One region of the Pantoea sp. YU22 genome, then DNA from elsewhere that is predicted to be linked to it. Evidence: predicted binding sites of a transcription regulator. Region 1 holds the regulator's gene; each other region holds the start of a gene.
What was found. Region 1 encodes PurR, which represses purine synthesis genes. Its sites were predicted from a motif close to CANGCAAACGTTTGCNTG; they were not measured.
Positions count from the first base shown of each region.

Region 2: a site for PurR is predicted at 2,231-2,248, ahead of guaD (guanine deaminase). Genes of this name have one in related genera too.
Region 3: a site for PurR is predicted at 2,766-2,783, ahead of pyrD (quinone-dependent dihydroorotate dehydrogenase). Genes of this name have one in related genera too.
Region 4: a site for PurR is predicted at 2,090-2,107, ahead of cvpA (colicin V production protein). Genes of this name have one in related genera too.

Region 1 covers NZ_RYDU01000001.1:629,661-633,806, reverse strand. The annotation lists gene EKL29_RS03060 (C40 family peptidase) at 1-670, shown strand, start outside; gene EKL29_RS03055 (YnhF family membrane protein) at 720-809, opposite strand; gene purR (HTH-type transcriptional repressor PurR) at 1,095-2,120, shown strand; gene punR (DNA-binding transcriptional activator PunR) at 2,117-3,022, opposite strand; gene punC (purine nucleoside transporter PunC) at 3,145-4,146, shown strand, end outside.
Region 2 covers NZ_RYDU01000001.1:764,803-768,948, reverse strand. The annotation lists gene EKL29_RS03715 (undecaprenyl-diphosphatase) at 1-52, shown strand, start outside; gene EKL29_RS03710 (multidrug effflux MFS transporter) at 134-1,306, opposite strand; partial or broken gene EKL29_RS03705 (chemoreceptor) at 1,805-2,032, shown strand; gene guaD (guanine deaminase) at 2,394-3,737, shown strand; gene dcp (peptidyl-dipeptidase Dcp) at 3,766-4,146, shown strand, end outside.
Region 3 covers NZ_RYDU01000001.1:269,441-273,586, forward strand. The annotation lists gene EKL29_RS01250 (lipopolysaccharide biosynthesis protein) at 176-1,669, shown strand; gene EKL29_RS01255 (glycosyltransferase family A protein) at 1,699-2,706, shown strand; gene pyrD (quinone-dependent dihydroorotate dehydrogenase) at 2,826-3,836, shown strand; gene EKL29_RS01265 (cell division protein ZapC) at 3,990-4,146, shown strand, end outside.
Region 4 covers NZ_RYDU01000009.1:117,341-121,486, reverse strand. The annotation lists gene folC (bifunctional tetrahydrofolate synthase/dihydrofolate synthase) at 1-1,149, shown strand, start outside; gene dedD (cell division protein DedD) at 1,139-1,918, shown strand; gene cvpA (colicin V production protein) at 2,171-2,656, shown strand; gene purF (amidophosphoribosyltransferase) at 2,693-4,146, shown strand, end outside.

The DNA of each region.
Region 1 (4,146 bases):
ACGCAAACGGCGGCCGGTTAAAAGCAGCTCGAAAAAATCGCGCCCTTCTTCTGCTACGCAAAAAATTAAACTGAAAAAACAGAAGAAAATCGAAACGGCTTCACTTTCTCATTCCGCTGGCGAACAGAAAAAATCCCTTAAATCTTCCCGTAAACGTTATGGCCATCAGCGCGAGCTGGGTACGGCCAAAACCGCTAAGCTGCAGCTGCTGGACGCCGATGACGGCACCACCATCAAAATGAGCAAGTCTCATCGCCTGCGTTACCAGAAAGCGCGCGAAACCGCGATGACCAAGCTGATGGGACAGCTGGGCAAACCCTATCAGTGGGGCGGCACCTCTCCGCATACCGGTTTCGACTGCAGCGGCCTGGTCTGGTACGCCTATAAGGATTTAGTGAAATTCAGAATTCCGCGCACCGCCAATGAAATGTACCACCTGCGCGACGCCGCGCCGGTGAAGCGCGAATCGCTGGAGAAAGGCGACCTGGTGTTTTTCCGTATTAACGGTCGCGGTACGGCCGATCACGTTGGCGTTTATCTCGGCAACGGCAAATTTATTCAGTCGCCGCGCACCGGAAAAGATATCCAGATCAGCGGTCTGTCGGAAGATTACTGGCAGCGTCACTACATCGGCGCGCGCCGAATGATGACGCCGAAAACCATACGCTAAGACAGAAAAGAAAAACCGGGGGCCTCCCCGGTTTTTTTATCGCTGCGTATCAGTGCATCACGGCGGTAAAGCTAAACGCTACGATCATCAGCAGCGCGGCACAGGTCGTCATCAGTGCCATTTTCAAATCAGTGCTCATCACTTTTCCTTATCCACACAATTAACAGGGTCTTAAGGGATTTTCCCATAGTTGCCGGTAAAAATCTCGTTTTATCCTGCAAGCCTTGTTAGAATCTCCGGCTTTGTTGCGCAACTGACGCAACACCGGTTCCGTTCGCACGCAACAGCCTCTGTTTTGTCCCGCCCAGTGAATATTTCACCGACAAAAACTGTAGCGAATTAACAGAAAAGTCTCTTAGCGGACGCAAACGTTTAACATTATGCTTATCAGCGAGTTATTGATGAGTTCTGGAGTCTCTTTTTAATGGCAACAATCAAAGATGTCGCGAAGCGCGCGGGTGTCTCCACCACCACCGTTTCTCACGTTATCAATAAAACGCGCTTCGTTGCGGAAGAGACGCGCAACGCCGTCTGGCAGGCGATTCAGGAGCTGCACTACTCGCCCAGCGCCGTGGCGCGAAGCCTGAAGGTAAATCACACCAAGACGCTGGGGTTGCTTGCCACTTCCAGCGAGGCGCCCTATTTTGCGGAAATTATCGAAGCGGTGGAGCACCACTGCTTTGAGCGCGGCTATACCCTGATTCTCGGCAACGCCCACAACGATCTGCAGAAGCAGCGCGCTTACCTGTCGATGATGGCGCAGAAGCGCGTCGATGGACTGCTGGTAATGTGTTCCGAGTACCCGGACGATCTGCTGAAGATGCTGGAAGAGAATCGCAATATCCCGATGGTCGTGATGGACTGGGGCGAATCGCGCGCAGACTTTACCGATACCGTGCTCGATAACGCCTTCCAGGGCGGCTATCTGGCGGGGCGCTACCTGATTGAACGCGGCCATCGCGACATCGGCGCCATACCGGGTCAGCTGGAGCGCAACACCGGCGGCGGCCGTCATGCAGGCTTTTTAAAAGCGCTTCAGGAAGCAGGCATCGCGGTGCGTTCCGAGTGGATTGTGCAGGGCGATTTTGAGCCAGAATCGGGCTATCAGGCGATGCAACAGATCCTGCAGCAGAAGCAGCGCCCAACGGCGATCTTCTGCGGCGGCGATATTATGGCGATGGGGGCGATCTGCGCCGCCGACGAGATGGGCCTGCGCGTGCCGCAGGATATTTCAGTGATCGGCTATGATAATGTGCGCAACGCGCGCTACTTCACGCCAGCCCTGACTACCGTCCATCAGCCTAAAGCCCAGCTGGGCGAGAAGGCGCTGGAGATGCTGCTGGATCGCATCACCAGCAAACGCGAAGAGTCGCAGACCATTGAAGTGCACCCGACGCTGATTGAACGTCGCTCGGTCGGTGACGGTCCCTTCCGCGACTACCGCCGTTAATCCTCGCTTAACCACTCCTGATTGAGCGTTTGCGCATCGCCGAGATAGCTGAGCAGCCAGCTCAGTGCCGGCGATGCGTGCGCTTCCGACCAGCTCACGCAGCAGGGGCTTTCCGGGAACGGCGCAGGCAGCGTCAGCTCCGCCAGATCCCCTCTGTCCAGCAACGGACGCGCCAGATGGCCCGGCATCATCGCCACGCATAATCCATCCAGTACGCACGCCAGCCCCGCCTGCCAGTCCGGCACCACCAGACGCCGTTGATTATCGAGCGTCCAGGTCATGCGGCGCGGCAGCGCACGCGAGGTATCTTCCAGCACCAGCGACGGCCAGGCGCGCAGCGCGTCGTCGTCGAGTCGCGGCTGTTGCGTAAGCGGATGCTGGCGCGCCACAACGCAGCGCCAGTTTAGCGCGCCCATATCGCGAAAAGAGAAGCGTCCACCGACCGGAATCGCCTGGGTCGCGCCGATCGCCACGTCTACGCGCCCGTCGGCCAGCGCATCCCAGACGCCGTTAAAAACTTCATAGCTGATGTGCAGCTCCATATCGGGGAAATGGCGATAGAAGTCCGTGACCAGCTGGCGGCTGCGCGACAGCTTCACGATGCGATCAACCGCTATGCTCAGCTGGCCGCGCCAGCCATTCGCCAGCTGCTGGCACTGCCTGCGGGTGGCGAGCATTTTTTTGATAACTTCGCGTCCTTCCCGTACGAAATGTTCTCCCGCGGCGGTCAGCGCCACGTCGCGGTGCTGCCGCTCGAAGAGCGGTACCGCCAGCCAGCTTTCCAGCTGACGCACCGTATAGCTGACGGCAGAAGGCACGCGATGCAGTTCCTTAGCGGCGGCGCTGAAGCTGCCGGTACGCGCGACGGCGTCCACCACCTCAAGCGCATATTCAGACCACATAATTATTCCCTTCAAAATATTTCACAGCATTCTGCAAATATTAACGTTTCACAGTGACGGGCGCACCCTTTTACACTTTGCCGCGTTCAACCTGCCTGACGAATATGAGAATGAGTAAAACCATGCTGTCATCAAAAGGATTTATGCCCTATCTCGCCCTGCTCAGCATGCTGGGTTTTCTGGCGACCGATATGTACCTTCCCGCTTTCGGCGCGATGCAGATTAGCTTCGCCACGTCGCCCGGCGTCATCAGCGCCAGTATGAGTCTCTTTCTGGCGGGCTTCGCCGTGGGTCAGCTTTTCTGGGGACCGCTTTCCGATCGCATCGGCCGCAAACCTGTCCTGCTGATGGGACTGGCACTTTTCGCGCTCGGCTGCGCCGGTATGCTGTGGGTAGAAAACGTGGCGCTTATGCTGGCGCTGCGCTTTTTGCAGGCGATCGGCGTGTGCGCGGCAGCGGTGAGCTGGCAGGCGCTGGTAGTAGATCGCTATCCCAGCGCCCGCGCCAACAAGGTATTCGCCACCATTATGCCGCTGGTTGCGCTTTCGCCTGCGCTTGCGCCGCTGCTCGGCGCCTGGCTAATCAGCCATTTTCACTGGCGTTCGATTTTTCTGGTGCTGACGCTGACCGCCATCGCGCTGATGCTGGTGACGCTACGCCTGCCCGCCAGCCGCCGCCCGACGGCGAAAGAGACCGCCGATCAGCCTGGCTTTTTCGCTCTGCTGCGCTCCGGGGTGTATAGCGGCAACGTCTTGATCTACGCCGCCTGCTCCGCCAGTTTTTTCGCCTGGCTCACCGGGTCGCCTTTTATCCTCGCCGACGCGGGCTTAACGCCGGCGGATATCGGTCTGAGCTATATTCCGCAAACTATCGCCTTTTTGCTGGGCGGATTCGGCTGCCGCGCGCTGCTTAACCGCTTCTCCGGCACGCTGCTGCTCCCCTGGCTCCTGACGATCTACAGCCTGAGCGTCGCAACGCTGTTTGCCGTGGCGCTGACCGGCAGCCATAACCTGATCGCCCTTCTCTTGCCTTTCTGCGGCATGGCGCTGGCGAACGGCGCGATTTACCCTATTGTGGTGTCGAATGCGCTGCTGCCTTTCCCGCACGCCACCGGTAAAGCCGCG
Region 2 (4,146 bases), 140 kb from region 1:
GGCCGTCAGCGGGAAGTTGTTCTCGTGGCTACCAGCCAGGTTCACTCCCTGATTTATTGTTCGTCATTAGCCTGGTTCACTGCCGTCTGGCGCATTCTACTCCTCCTCTGGCGGGTAAACCCGCGCCTGCGTATCAGCGGCCAGAGGATACCCCGGCGTTTGCCGCGCGGGTTAACGCCAGAGCAATCACGTAGCTGACAAGCACAGCCAGACTCATCTTTATCATCGACTCGCCGCCAATGCCTGCAAGCGGAGTCGCAAGACCACCAAAAAGGAACATCAGCATCCCCAACAGGGCGGAAGCGGTGCCCGATTCGCCCGCTTCTACCACGCTCATCGCCTCAGCGCCCGCCAGGGTGCTTATGCCGCTGTTAAAGGCGATGGTAAAGAAAAGGGCAACAAGAACAGGCAGGGTCGCATTAAGCCAGGCAAGTGCCAGGGTGGTCATCGCCGCTATCACAGCCAGCGCCAGCCCCGTTCTGAGCAGCGCCTCTGCGCGATAGCGCCTGGCAAGCCACGAGAAGATTAACGCAGCGAAAACCAGCCCAAGGCCGTTAATGCCGAAAATCAGGCTGAAACTGAGTGGACTGAGGCCATACTCCGTCTGAAATACGAATGAGGAGGAGCCTATGTATGAAAATAGCCCCGCCATCATAAACGCCTGAATCAGACAGCAGCGGATAAACTGCCGGTTCCGGATTACTGATTTCGCCGTGTTCAGCAGCGACGTATGTTTCTTGGGCTTCTGCAGGGATTCGCGAACGAACAGCAGGCTGACTAACGCCAGCACAATGCCAGTAGCTGCCATAACCCAGAACAGCATGCGCCAGTCGAAACGGGAGGCGAGATAGCCGCCTAAGACCGGCGAAAATACCGGGGCAATGCCATTTACCGTCATCAGCAGGGCAAAAAAGTGCGTCAGCACGGTTCCCTGATAATTATCGCGCGCAATGGCGCGCGCCAGCACCGAGCCGCCAGCGCCTGCCAGCCCCTGAAGAAAGCGCCAGCCAGTAAGCGCGTATATATCATGCGTGATGGCGCAAAGAACCGATGCTGCCACAAATATCATCAGTGAAAATATTAATGGCGCTTTGCGGCCTGTGCGATCGCTGATGGGGCCAAATATCAGCTGACCAAGACCCAACCCTGCCAGGGCAGAAGTAAGAGAAAGCTGGGTGAGTGTAGCGGTGGTATCAAACTGTGCTGCAATCTCAGGCAAAGCAGGCAAATAAAAGTCGGTACACAGCGGTCCTGTGGCTGTAAGCAAACCGAGAATGGCTGCAAAGATAAAAGATATTTTTTGCATGTTTATTCCTTTAACAGGTTCTGAAATTCCCTCGATGCATGGACTTAATCTGTTACAGGCATGAGTAAGCTGATATGCCGACGAGCAGGCGCATAAGGCTGTCTGCCAGAAGCCTCCAGAACAGACGCGTGATACCATTACGTCAGTCGCCACCAGTGCGGCGCAGATATTATCCACGCGCCTGAAATAACCACCGGCATGGCTGTTTCCCGATTTTGCTTCTGCTATTTTTTTGCTGTTGTTTTTAAGAGGCGAGCTATTTAACTCTCTCGTTATTTATCTCCGAAGACCTGAGCGAATCAATACCCCAGGGGAATCTTATCGCTATTTGCAAAAAATCTTGTCGGACTATAAACGTTACCAGGAAAGTATCCTGAGAATATTGTTTTATTCAGGTTATTCACCGCGTCGAAAAGGGCAGCACTATTTACAACGCAGCGCACTAGTATTTCAGTCACCCGTTGCCCTGAGTGCTGCCCCGTGAGGCACGTTTCACCGCGCATTCGCGATGTGGCGATTAGTACGGTACAAACTGCTACGGATATGGCGGAGCGTAGTATTCACGCGGCCGACAAGATTGCTGAGATGAGTCATCAGACGCGGCATGAGCGGGCAGACATAACAAAACAGCTGAACAGCCTGCGCACGCTGACGGCTGGCATGGATGCCATGCAGGAAGCGGTGGCCGAGCTGAAAGTGCTGCAAACCTTCTCAACAGGCCGTTAAGGCCTGTCCGGCGCGCCGCTCCTGGCAATAAAGCATCCCGGTGACTCGCTGTGTCATCGGGATTTTTTTAGCTAACGCCACGCGGTGACAAAGCGCGCTCATACTGTAAAAAGCGTCTGCTGCGCTATTTCAGCGCGGACTGCACCAGCAGCGGGCACGAAACCTTGGTTCCTTTCTTCGTGGCTGGCACATCCCAGCCAGCCAACCGGTTGCGCATACGATACCGTTTTTCCGACCGGCTCATTGCTGCTTTATTTACATAACGTATTGATATTCACTATTTTCTGGCATGCGGGTTGCAGTTCATCCCTTACTGTCCGACTGTTAATTGCGCCAGCGAGCGCGGAATCAAGGAGCCTTTATGCCGTTAACCTCTACTGCCATTCGCGCCAGCTTTTTCGATTTTAGCGATATTGCGCACGAGCCTGAGGCGATTATGGCGCAGGCGCGCTATATCGAAGATGGCGTACTGCTGCTGGAGGCGGGACGTATCGTCGGGCTGCACGCCTGGGCGTCGCTGCCGCATCTGCCGTCCAGCCTCATTGATCTGCGCGGTAGTCTGATTGTGCCGGGCTTTGTCGATACGCATATCCACTATCCGCAAACGGAGATGATTGGCGCTTATGGCGAACAGCTGCTGACGTGGCTGAATCAGTATACGTTTCCGGTGGAAAGCCAGTATCACAGCGCCGATCACGCCGCCGCCATGTCCGCCTTTTTCCTGCAACAGCTGCTGGCGAACGGCACCACCAGCGCGCTGGTGTTCGGCACCGTTCATCCACAGTCAGTCGAGGCGCTGTTCAGCGCCGCGGAAGCGATCGATATGCGGCTGATTGCCGGGAAGGTCATGATGGATCGCAACGCGCCGGAAGAGCTGCTGGAAACGCCGGAGCAGAGCTATGCCGAGACGCGGGCGCTGATTGAGCGCTGGCACGGACGCGGACGGCTCAGCTACGCGCTGACGCCGCGCTTTGCGCCTACCTCAACGCCGGCGCTGCTGAAAAAGGTGCAGCAGCTGCGCCAGGAGTTCCCCGATGTCTGGCTGCATACGCACTTAAGCGAAAACCCGCAGGAGGTCGCCTGGGTGAAGTCACTGTTTCCGCAGTATGACGGCTATCTCGACGTTTATCATCGCCACCAGCTGACCGGACGACGCAGCCTGTTCGCGCACTGTCTGCATCTGGAGGAGCACGAGTGGCAGTGTCTGCACGAGACCGACTCCGCCATCGCCTTTTGCCCGACGTCAAACCTCTTTCTCGGCAGCGGGCTGTTCAGCCTGAAGCGCAGCTGGCAGCAGAGGGTCAAAATTGGCATCGGTACAGACATCGGCGCCGGCACCACCTTTAATATGCTTAAGACGCTGGGAGAAGCCTACAAGGTGGGGCAGCTGCAGCAGTATCGGCTGAGCGCCGCGGAAGCCTTCTACCACGCCACGCTCGGCGGCGCGCACGCGCTCGATCAGCATGACAAAACAGGGAATTTCGCGCCGGGCAAAGAGGCGGACTTCGTGGTGCTGGATCGGGCCGTTTCGCCGCTGCAGCAACTGCGCATGAGTAACAGTAAGGATATCTGGGAGCAGCTTTTCGTGCTGATGACGCTCGGCGACGATCGCAATATCGCCGAGACCTGGATAAACGGGCGCGCGGTATGGCGGCGCGACGACGCTAAGCTGAGTTGTTCCGGGCGCAGCAACCTGCCAGGATAATCTTTTGCACGGTAATCAGGAGCGAGGCATGAACGTCAGACAAAATCCGTTTTTTCAGGTGAGCACGTTGCCCTACCAGGCGCCGCCGTTTGACCAGATTCAGGAAGAGGACTTTCTGCCCGCGCTTCAGGCGGGCATTGAGGAGAAGCGTAAAGAGGTCGAGGCGATTGCGCAGAATCCCGAGGCGCCCACCTTCGCCAACACCTTTGAGGCGCTGGAGCGCAGCGGACAGCTGCTCGAACGCGTTAATCTGGTCTTTGGTGCCATGACCTCCGCCAATACCAGCGATTACCTGCAGCAGATCGATGAAGAGATTGCACCGCAGCTGACCGCGCTGAACGACGAGATTGTACTGAACAGCGCGCTATTCGCGCGTCTTGACGCTGTTTATCAGCAGCGTCAGGCGCTG
Region 3 (4,146 bases), 360 kb from region 1:
GCTTTATTCATTGCGGATAAACGTTATTTTATATACAAATTTATCCCGTATCAGGTCAGATTAAATCTGGCGCTCAGCGCCAGAGATAAATTTAAGACTATGTCTGGTAGGCAGGTCCGATGATGTGTGCCACGCTTGTGGCCTCCGAGAAAATTGCCCAGATACAATCATACATATGTCAATTAAACGTAACGCGATCGCCAATTATGTCGGTCAGATTTACCTGACGCTGTCAGGCATTCTGGTCGTGCCGCTTTATATTCAACATTTAGGGATGGAAGCTTACGGGTTAGTGGGTTTTTTCTCGATTCTGTTAACCTGGCTCCAGCTGCTCGACGCCGGCGTGTCGACGACCCTGATGCGCGAAGCGGCGCGCTATCGCGCCAACCAGGCTGAGTTTATCTGGTTTCCGGCGCTCTTTTCCGCCCTGTCGAAATTCTTCCTTATCTCCACGCTTATCCTGGTGGTGATTGGCTGGCTGGCAACGCCCTGGATCGCCCATAACTGGCTGGACGCGCGCCATCTGCCTTCTGCGGATGTCACCATCGCCGTCGCCATTATGGTGATCACCGCGGCTATCCGCTGGCGCACCAGCCCCTATCGCAGCGTCATTGTCGGCTTTGAGCATCAGGTGTGGCTTAACGGCGTCAACCTGATCATCGTGACGCTGCGTACCTTTGGCGCGGTGCTGGTGATCCAGCTCTTTTCTAACCCGGTGCTGAGCTTCTTTATCTGGCAGCTGGCGGTGTCGATAGTGGAAGCGGTCTGTCTGATTTCCAAATCCTATCAGCTGGTGCCCGCCGCCGCGCGCAAGCAGAAGCACGAAAATTTAAAGACGGTGTTAAAGCCGTTTATCCGCTTTGCGCTGAGCGCAGCGTTCGCCAGCGCTATCTGGACCTTTATTTCGCAAATTGACCGCCTGGTGCTGTCGAAAACGCTGCCGCTGAGCGCCTACGGTTCCTTTACCGTCGTCGCCACCGCCGCGACCGGCATTATTCTGCTCAGCAGCCCGATTATGCAGGCGATCGTGCCACGCATGACCGGCATCAAGACGCGTAAAGAGGGCGATGCTGAATCCCTGACGCTTTATCGCTATACGACTCAGGCGGTAGCGATCTTTATGGCGCCGCTCAGCATTACTATCGCTATGTTCGCTACGCCGCTGCTCTGGGCCTGGACGCAGAACGAGCAGGTCGTGACGGATATGTCGTTTGTGCTCAGCCTTTATGCGCTGGGAAGCGGCGTACAGGCGATTTGCGGTTTGCTTTACCATCTGCAATATGTCAACGGCAATCTTAAGCTGCACCTTAAGGGCTTCACCTGCTTCGCGGTGATCCTGGTCCCGCTGAATATCTGGGCGGCAATTCATTATGGCGCGCAGGGCACCGGCTGGCTGTGGCTGGGGCAGAACATCTTCTATCTGGCTGGCTGGGCATGGCTGGTGCACCGCCGCTTCGCGCCAGGCATTCACTTTACGTGGCTGACCCGCGACGTGCTGCTGATCTGGGCGGTCGCGGCGCTGATCGCCTGGCTCTGCACTTTCTTGCCCATCGAGTGGAACCAGAACCGCTGGCTCAATCTGCTGTGGCTTGGCCTGATCGGTCTGGTTAACCTTTCAGTTTGCTGTCTGCTGCACAGCATGGTGATTAAACGTCTGCTGCCTGCCTGAGCCAGGAGTTTTAACATTGAGGAAAGAGAATGAGCACACGGAACGCTGACAGCCGCGCTGCGACCATTTCCGTTATCGTACCGAACTGGAACTGCGCGCCATGGCTGCCGGAAGCGATCGATTCGCTGCTGGGGCAGTCCTCTCCGCCGGAGCAGGTCATCGTCATCGACGACGGTTCGACCGATGACAGCATCGCCTTGCTTGAGGCGCTGGCCGCCCGGCATCCGCAGCTGACGCTGCTGCGCGGCGAACGCGGCGGGGTCAGCGCGGCGCGCACGAAAGGACTGGAAGTAGCTACCGGCGACTTTATCTACTTTATGGACGCCGACGATTTCGTCTCCAGCGATCTTTTCGCCGATTTCCGCCGCATGCTGGCGCAGCATCCAGAGATGGAGATGTTCTGCTTCGGCGCGCGTATGTTTACCGATAAACCGGTGGCGGAGCGCCAGTATGAGCAATTCCATCAGCGTCACGTCGACGGCGTCTGGCCAGGCGGCGCCGATACCCTGCGCAGCATGATCCCGCACCGCTCGGCGCATCGCGTATTGTGGAGCAGCATCCTCTCCCGCGACCTTATCGCGCGCACCGGCGTACAGTTTCTGCCGATTCAGAATCATGAAGATGCGCCCTATATGTTCGCGCTCTATATGTCGGCGCGGCAGATTGGTTTTACGCAGAAAAGCTATTACAACAAGCGCTTTATGCCGACCTCGCTGTCGCAGAGCAAGCCCACCTTCTCCTGGGTGGAGAACTACTATATCGCCCGGCGCAGCAGCGAAAGCTTTTTGCGCGAGCAGGGCTTGCCGCCAGAAGAGAAGCTGCTGGACACCTACTATCAGCCGGTGATGTACGGCTGCCTGATAGAGATCCGCAAAAACAATATTCCGGTGCCCGCCTCATGGCATCCGACTATCGATCAGCTGGTGCGCAAGGTGACGCGCGAAAGCAAACGCATCAAACTGCTCTGGTACTACCCGACGCTCTATAGCGGGCTGCAGGCGTGCCGTCGTCTGGCGCGTTATGCCAGCAAGCGCTGATCGCGATCAATATCTCGTCCCGTCAGTAATTTACTTTTGCGCCAGAGGCCTTTACCATTCTGGCGCACATTTTCCTGTGCACCCTGACAATTCATCGCTTCCGATCTCCAGGAGAGTGCATGCTTTATCCTATCGTCCGACCCGCGCTGTTTAAGCTCGATCCCGAGCGCGCTCATGAACTCACTTTTCAGCAGCTGCGTTTCATCAGCGGCACGCCGCTGGAAGCGCTGATCCGCCAGCAGCTTCCTTCCCGTCCGGTGACCTGCATGGGCTTACGGTTTGATAATGCGCTGGGGCTGGCGGCCGGACTGGATAAAAATGCAGAGTGCATCGACGCCTTCGGAGCGATGGGTTTCGGCTTTGTCGAAGTCGGCACCGTAACGCCGCGCGCCCAGGCGGGCAACGATAAACCGCGCATGTTTCGGCTGGTGGAAGCGGAAGGCATTATCAACCGCATGGGCTTTAATAATCTCGGCGTTGATCATCTGGTAGAGAATGTCAAAAAGGCGCGTTTCAAGGGTATTCTCGGCATTAATATCGGCAAAAATAAAGACACGGCAGTAGAAAACGGTAAAGAAGATTACCTGATCTGCATGGAGAAAGTTTATGCCCATGCCGGCTATATCGCGGTAAATATCTCCTCGCCTAATACGCCAGGATTGCGCACGCTGCAATATGGCGAGGCGCTGGACGATCTGCTGATCTCGATTAAAGCGAAACAGAAAGAGCTGGAGCAGCGTCATCTGAAATATGTGCCGGTGGCGGTAAAAATTGCGCCCGATCTTTCTGAAGAAGAATTAATACAAATTGCCGACAGCCTGGTGCGCCATAATATCGATGGCGTTATCGCGACCAATACCACGCTGGATCGCGCTCTGGTTAACGGGCTGAAATACAGCACGGAAACAGGCGGCCTGAGCGGTCGTCCGGTGCAGTCGCGCAGTACGGCGGTCATCAAGCGGCTGGCGCAGGAGCTGAACGGCGCGCTGCCGATTATCGGCGTCGGCGGCATTGATTCATTAACTGCGGCGCGGGAAAAAATCGCCGCGGGCGCCGCGCTGGTGCAGATTTACTCCGGCTTTATTTATAAAGGGCCGGGATTAATAAAAGATATCGTGACCCATCTCTAAGACATTTCCCATAAAACAGCGCCGGGGGGTTTATTTCTCACTCCGGCTCGTTTATATTTTTTCCCTGTTGTGCGTATTTTCAGCTTTTTTCCCACAAGCGGGGCTTCGCTGAGTCTGTGCAGAGAAACGCGGCGGTTAATGACAAGGCAAATTATGAAAATCAAACCTGATGATAACTGGCGCTGGTATTTTGACGCCGACCATGACCGGATGATGCTGGATCTGGCTGACGGTATGCTTTTCCGCTCTCGTTTTACCCGAAAGATGCTGACGCCGGACGCCTTCAGTCAGACCGGCTTCAGCGTTGACG
Region 4 (4,146 bases), on a different contig from region 1:
GACCTGCTGAAGCCCGCGCCTTTCGTTTTCACCGTCGCCGGCACCAACGGCAAAGGCACCACCTGCCGCACGCTTGAGACGCTGCTGATGGCGGCGGGCTATCGCGTCGGGGTCTACAGCTCGCCGCATCTGGTGCGCTATACCGAACGCGTGCGCGTACAGGGCAAAGAGCTCGATCCCGCGCTGCACAGCGCCAGCTTTGCGAAAATCGAAGCGGGACGCGGCGACGTTTCCCTGACCTATTTTGAATTCGGCACCCTCTCCGCGCTGAACCTGTTTCAACAGGCGCAGCTGGATGTGGTGATCCTCGAAGTAGGACTGGGCGGTCGCCTGGACGCCACCAATATCGTTGACGCCGACGTGGCAGTGGTAACCAGCATCGCGCTGGATCATACCGACTGGCTCGGCCCGGATCGTGAAAGCATCGGCCGCGAAAAAGCGGGCGTATTTCGTGGCGGCAGGCCCGCCGTGGTCGGCGAACCGGATATGCCCGCCAGCATCGCCGCCGTCGCGGCGGAGAAGGGCGCGCAGCTGTTGCAGCGCGACCGCGACTGGTGCTACAGCCAGCAGCCGGAAAGCTGGGCGTTTCGCGACGCGCAGGGCGAGCTGAACGATCTGCCGCTGCCGCAGGTGCCGCTGCCGAATGCAGCCACGGCGCTGGCGGCGCTGCGCGCTTCCGGGCTGAACGTCAGCGATGCGACGATCCGCGACTATCTGCCGCTGGCGATCCTGCCTGGCCGTTTTCAGACGGTAAGCGAATCGCCGCGCGTCATCCTCGATGTGGCGCATAACCCCCATGCGGCGAGCTATCTGGCGTCGCGTCTGGCGCAGCTGCCGAATAGCGGCCGCGTGCATGCGGTGGTGGGAATGCTGCATGATAAAGATATCGCCGGCACCCTTGAGGCGCTGGCGCCGCAAATCGACCGCTGGTACTGCGCACCGCTTGACGGCCCGCGCGGCGCTACTGCCGATGAGCTGATGGCGCATCTGCCGGCCGACGCGGCGACGGCCTTTGCCGACGTGGACAGCGCCTGGCAGGCGGCGCGTCAGCAGGCCGAGGCGCAGGACATTGTGCTGGTATGTGGATCTTTCCATACCGTGGCGCAGGTCATGGAATCGACAGAGATGGAGAAAGGTCGTGGCGAGTAAGTTTCAGAACCGCCTGGTCGGCACCATTATTCTGGTGGCGGTGGGCGTGATTGTGCTGCCGGGCCTGCTGGACGGCAAAAAGAAGCACTATAAAGAGGAGTTCGCGGCGATCCCGCTGGTGCCGAAGCCCGACGATCAACAGGACAGCGAGATGGTGCCGCCGGTTACGCAGCCATTGCCTGCTCAGCCGCCGCAGGGCGCAGGCAGCGCGGTAAGCGGCGGCAACAGCGGCGCCAGCAATCCCGTCGCCGAGCAGGGCAACGCTACGCCGCAGAGCAACAGCGGGCCGAGCGTAGTGACGCCGCCGCCGGTGCATCAGAGCGCGCCGACGAAACCGCGTCAGGTTGAGCAGCCAAGAACCAGACCGGTCGAACAGCCGAAAGCGAAAGCGGCCGAGCAGCCGAAAACGCAGCCGAAGCCGGTAGAGCAGCCGAAGCCGGTTGAGTCGAAGCCGGTGGAAACGAAGCAGAGCGAACCGGCGAAGCCAGCGGAAACGCCGAAGCCAGCAGAGCAGAGCGCGCCTGCCGGTCAGGCTTACGTGGTGCAGCTCGGCGCGCTGAAAAACGCAGCGAAGGTCAATGAGATCGTCGCGAAGCTGCGTCTGTCAGGCTATCGCGCTTTCACCGTGCCATCGACGGCGGTACAGGGGCAAATCACCCGTATCTATGTTGGCCCGGACGCCTCAAAAGCGAAGCTGCAAAGCTCGCTGTCGGAGCTGCAGAGCGTTTCCGGCCTCGGCGGTGTCGTGAAGCCCTATAGCGCGCATTAAAGCATCAACAGGCGCCGCCGATAGCATAAAAAGGCGGCGCCGCACGCAGTGTTAAAGCGACGCTGGCTAATATAATTTATTAAGATTCAACGGCTTGTCCGGCTGAGTCTCCGTCGGGCGAGGAAAGTTTTTTTCATCGCCCTTTTTATGGAAGCTGAAAAGGAAAAGCGCTACGCAAACGTTTTCTTTTTCTGTTAGAATGCGCCCCGAACTGGATGCAGGGGTGCAAACGCACTGGCGCTGGAAGAGTTCATGATCTGGATTGATTACGTCATTATTGCGGTAGTTGGTTTTTCGGCTCTGGTCAGCCTGATTCGAGGGTTTGTCCGCGAAGCCTTATCTCTCGTTACCTGGGGATGCGCGTTTTTTGTCGCCAGTCATTACTACGCCTACCTTGCAGTCTGGTTTACAGGTTTTGACGACGAACTGGTGCGTAACGGTATCGCCATCGCGGTGCTGTTCGTCGCGACGCTAATTGTCGGCGCGATAGTCAACTATGTGATCGGCTCGCTGGTTGAAAAGACCGGCCTGTCGGGAACCGACAGGGTGTTGGGGGTCTGTTTCGGGGCGTTACGCGGCGTGCTGATCGTTAGCGCGATTCTTTTCTTCCTCGACACATTCACCGGCTTTTCCAAAAGTCCGGACTGGCAGCAGTCCCAGCTCATTCCCCAGTTCAGTTATATAATCAGATGGTTTTTTGACTACCTGAAAAGCACGTCGAGTTTTTTACCCCGGTGACGCCACCGGGAGTGCGGCTAATGAGGAAATGACAACATGTGCGGTATTGTTGGTATCACCGGGTTTATGCCGGTCAACCAGTCGATCTATGATGCGTTAACGGTGCTTCAGCACCGCGGGCAGGACGCCGCAGGCATTTGTACTATCGATGCGCTGAAGTGCTTCCGTCTGCGTAAGGCGAACGGCCTCGTCAGCGATGTCTTTGAAGCTCGCCACATGCAGCGTCTGCAGGGCAATATGGGGATCGGCCACGTTCGCTACCCTACCGCAGGCAGCTCCAGCGCCTCTGAAGCGCAGCCGTTCTACGTTAACTCGCCGTACGGTATTACCCTGGCTCATAACGGCAACCTGACCAACGCGCACGAGCTGCGCAAGCACCTGTTCGAAAAGGGCCGCCGCCACGTCAACACCACCTCAGATTCTGAAATTCTGCTTAATATTTTCGCGCAGGAGCTGGACCGTTTTCAGAACGACCCGCTGGAAGCGGACAATATTTTCGCTGCGGTAGCGGCGGTGCATCAGCAGGTGCGCGGCGCTTACGCCGTCGTCGCCATGATCATCGGCCACGGCATGGTCGCCTTCCGCGATCCCAACGGCATCCGTCCGCTGGTACTGGGCAAACGCGTGCTGCCGGACAGTCGCGTTGAGTATATGGTCGCCTCTGAGAGCGTGGCGCTCGATACGCTGGGCTTTGAATTCCTGCGTGACGTCGCGCCGGGCGAAGGCGTCTATATTACCGAGCAGGGCCAGCTCTTTACGCGCCAGTGTGCCGAGAACCCGAAAAGCAATCCGTGCCTGTTCGAGTATGTCTATTTTGCTCGTCCGGACTCGTTCCTCGACAAGATTTCCGTCTACAGCGCGCGCGTGCGCATGGGCACCAAGCTGGGTGAAAAGATTGCTCGCGAGTGGGAAGATCTCGATATCGACGTGGTGATCCCGATTCCGGAGACCTCTACCGATATTGCGCTGGAGATTGCACGCATTCTCGACAAACCCTATCGTCAGGGCTTTGTGAAAAACCGCTACGTCGGCCGCACCTTTATCATGCCGGGCCAGCAGCTGCGCCGCAGTGCCGTTCGCCGCAAGCTCAACGCCAACCGCGCCGAGTTCCGCGACAAGAACGTGCTGCTGGTGGATGACTCTATCGTACGCGGCACCACCTCTGAGCAGATTATCGAGATGGCGCGCGAAGCGGGCGCGAAACGCGTCTATCTGGCCTCTGCCGCGCCGGAAATTCGTTTCCCGAACGTCTACGGCATTGATATGCCGAGCGCAACCGAGCTGATCGCTCATGGGCGTGAAGTGGAAGAGATTTGCCAGTTAATCAAAGCTGACGCGCTGATTTTCCAGGATCTGGATGACCTGATTGAGGCGGTGCGCGAAGAGAACCCCGATATCGCCCAGTTCGAATGTTCGGTGTTTAACGGCGTCTATGTCACTAAAGATGTCGACCAGCAGTATCTGGAGTATCTCCAGTCGCTGCGCAACGA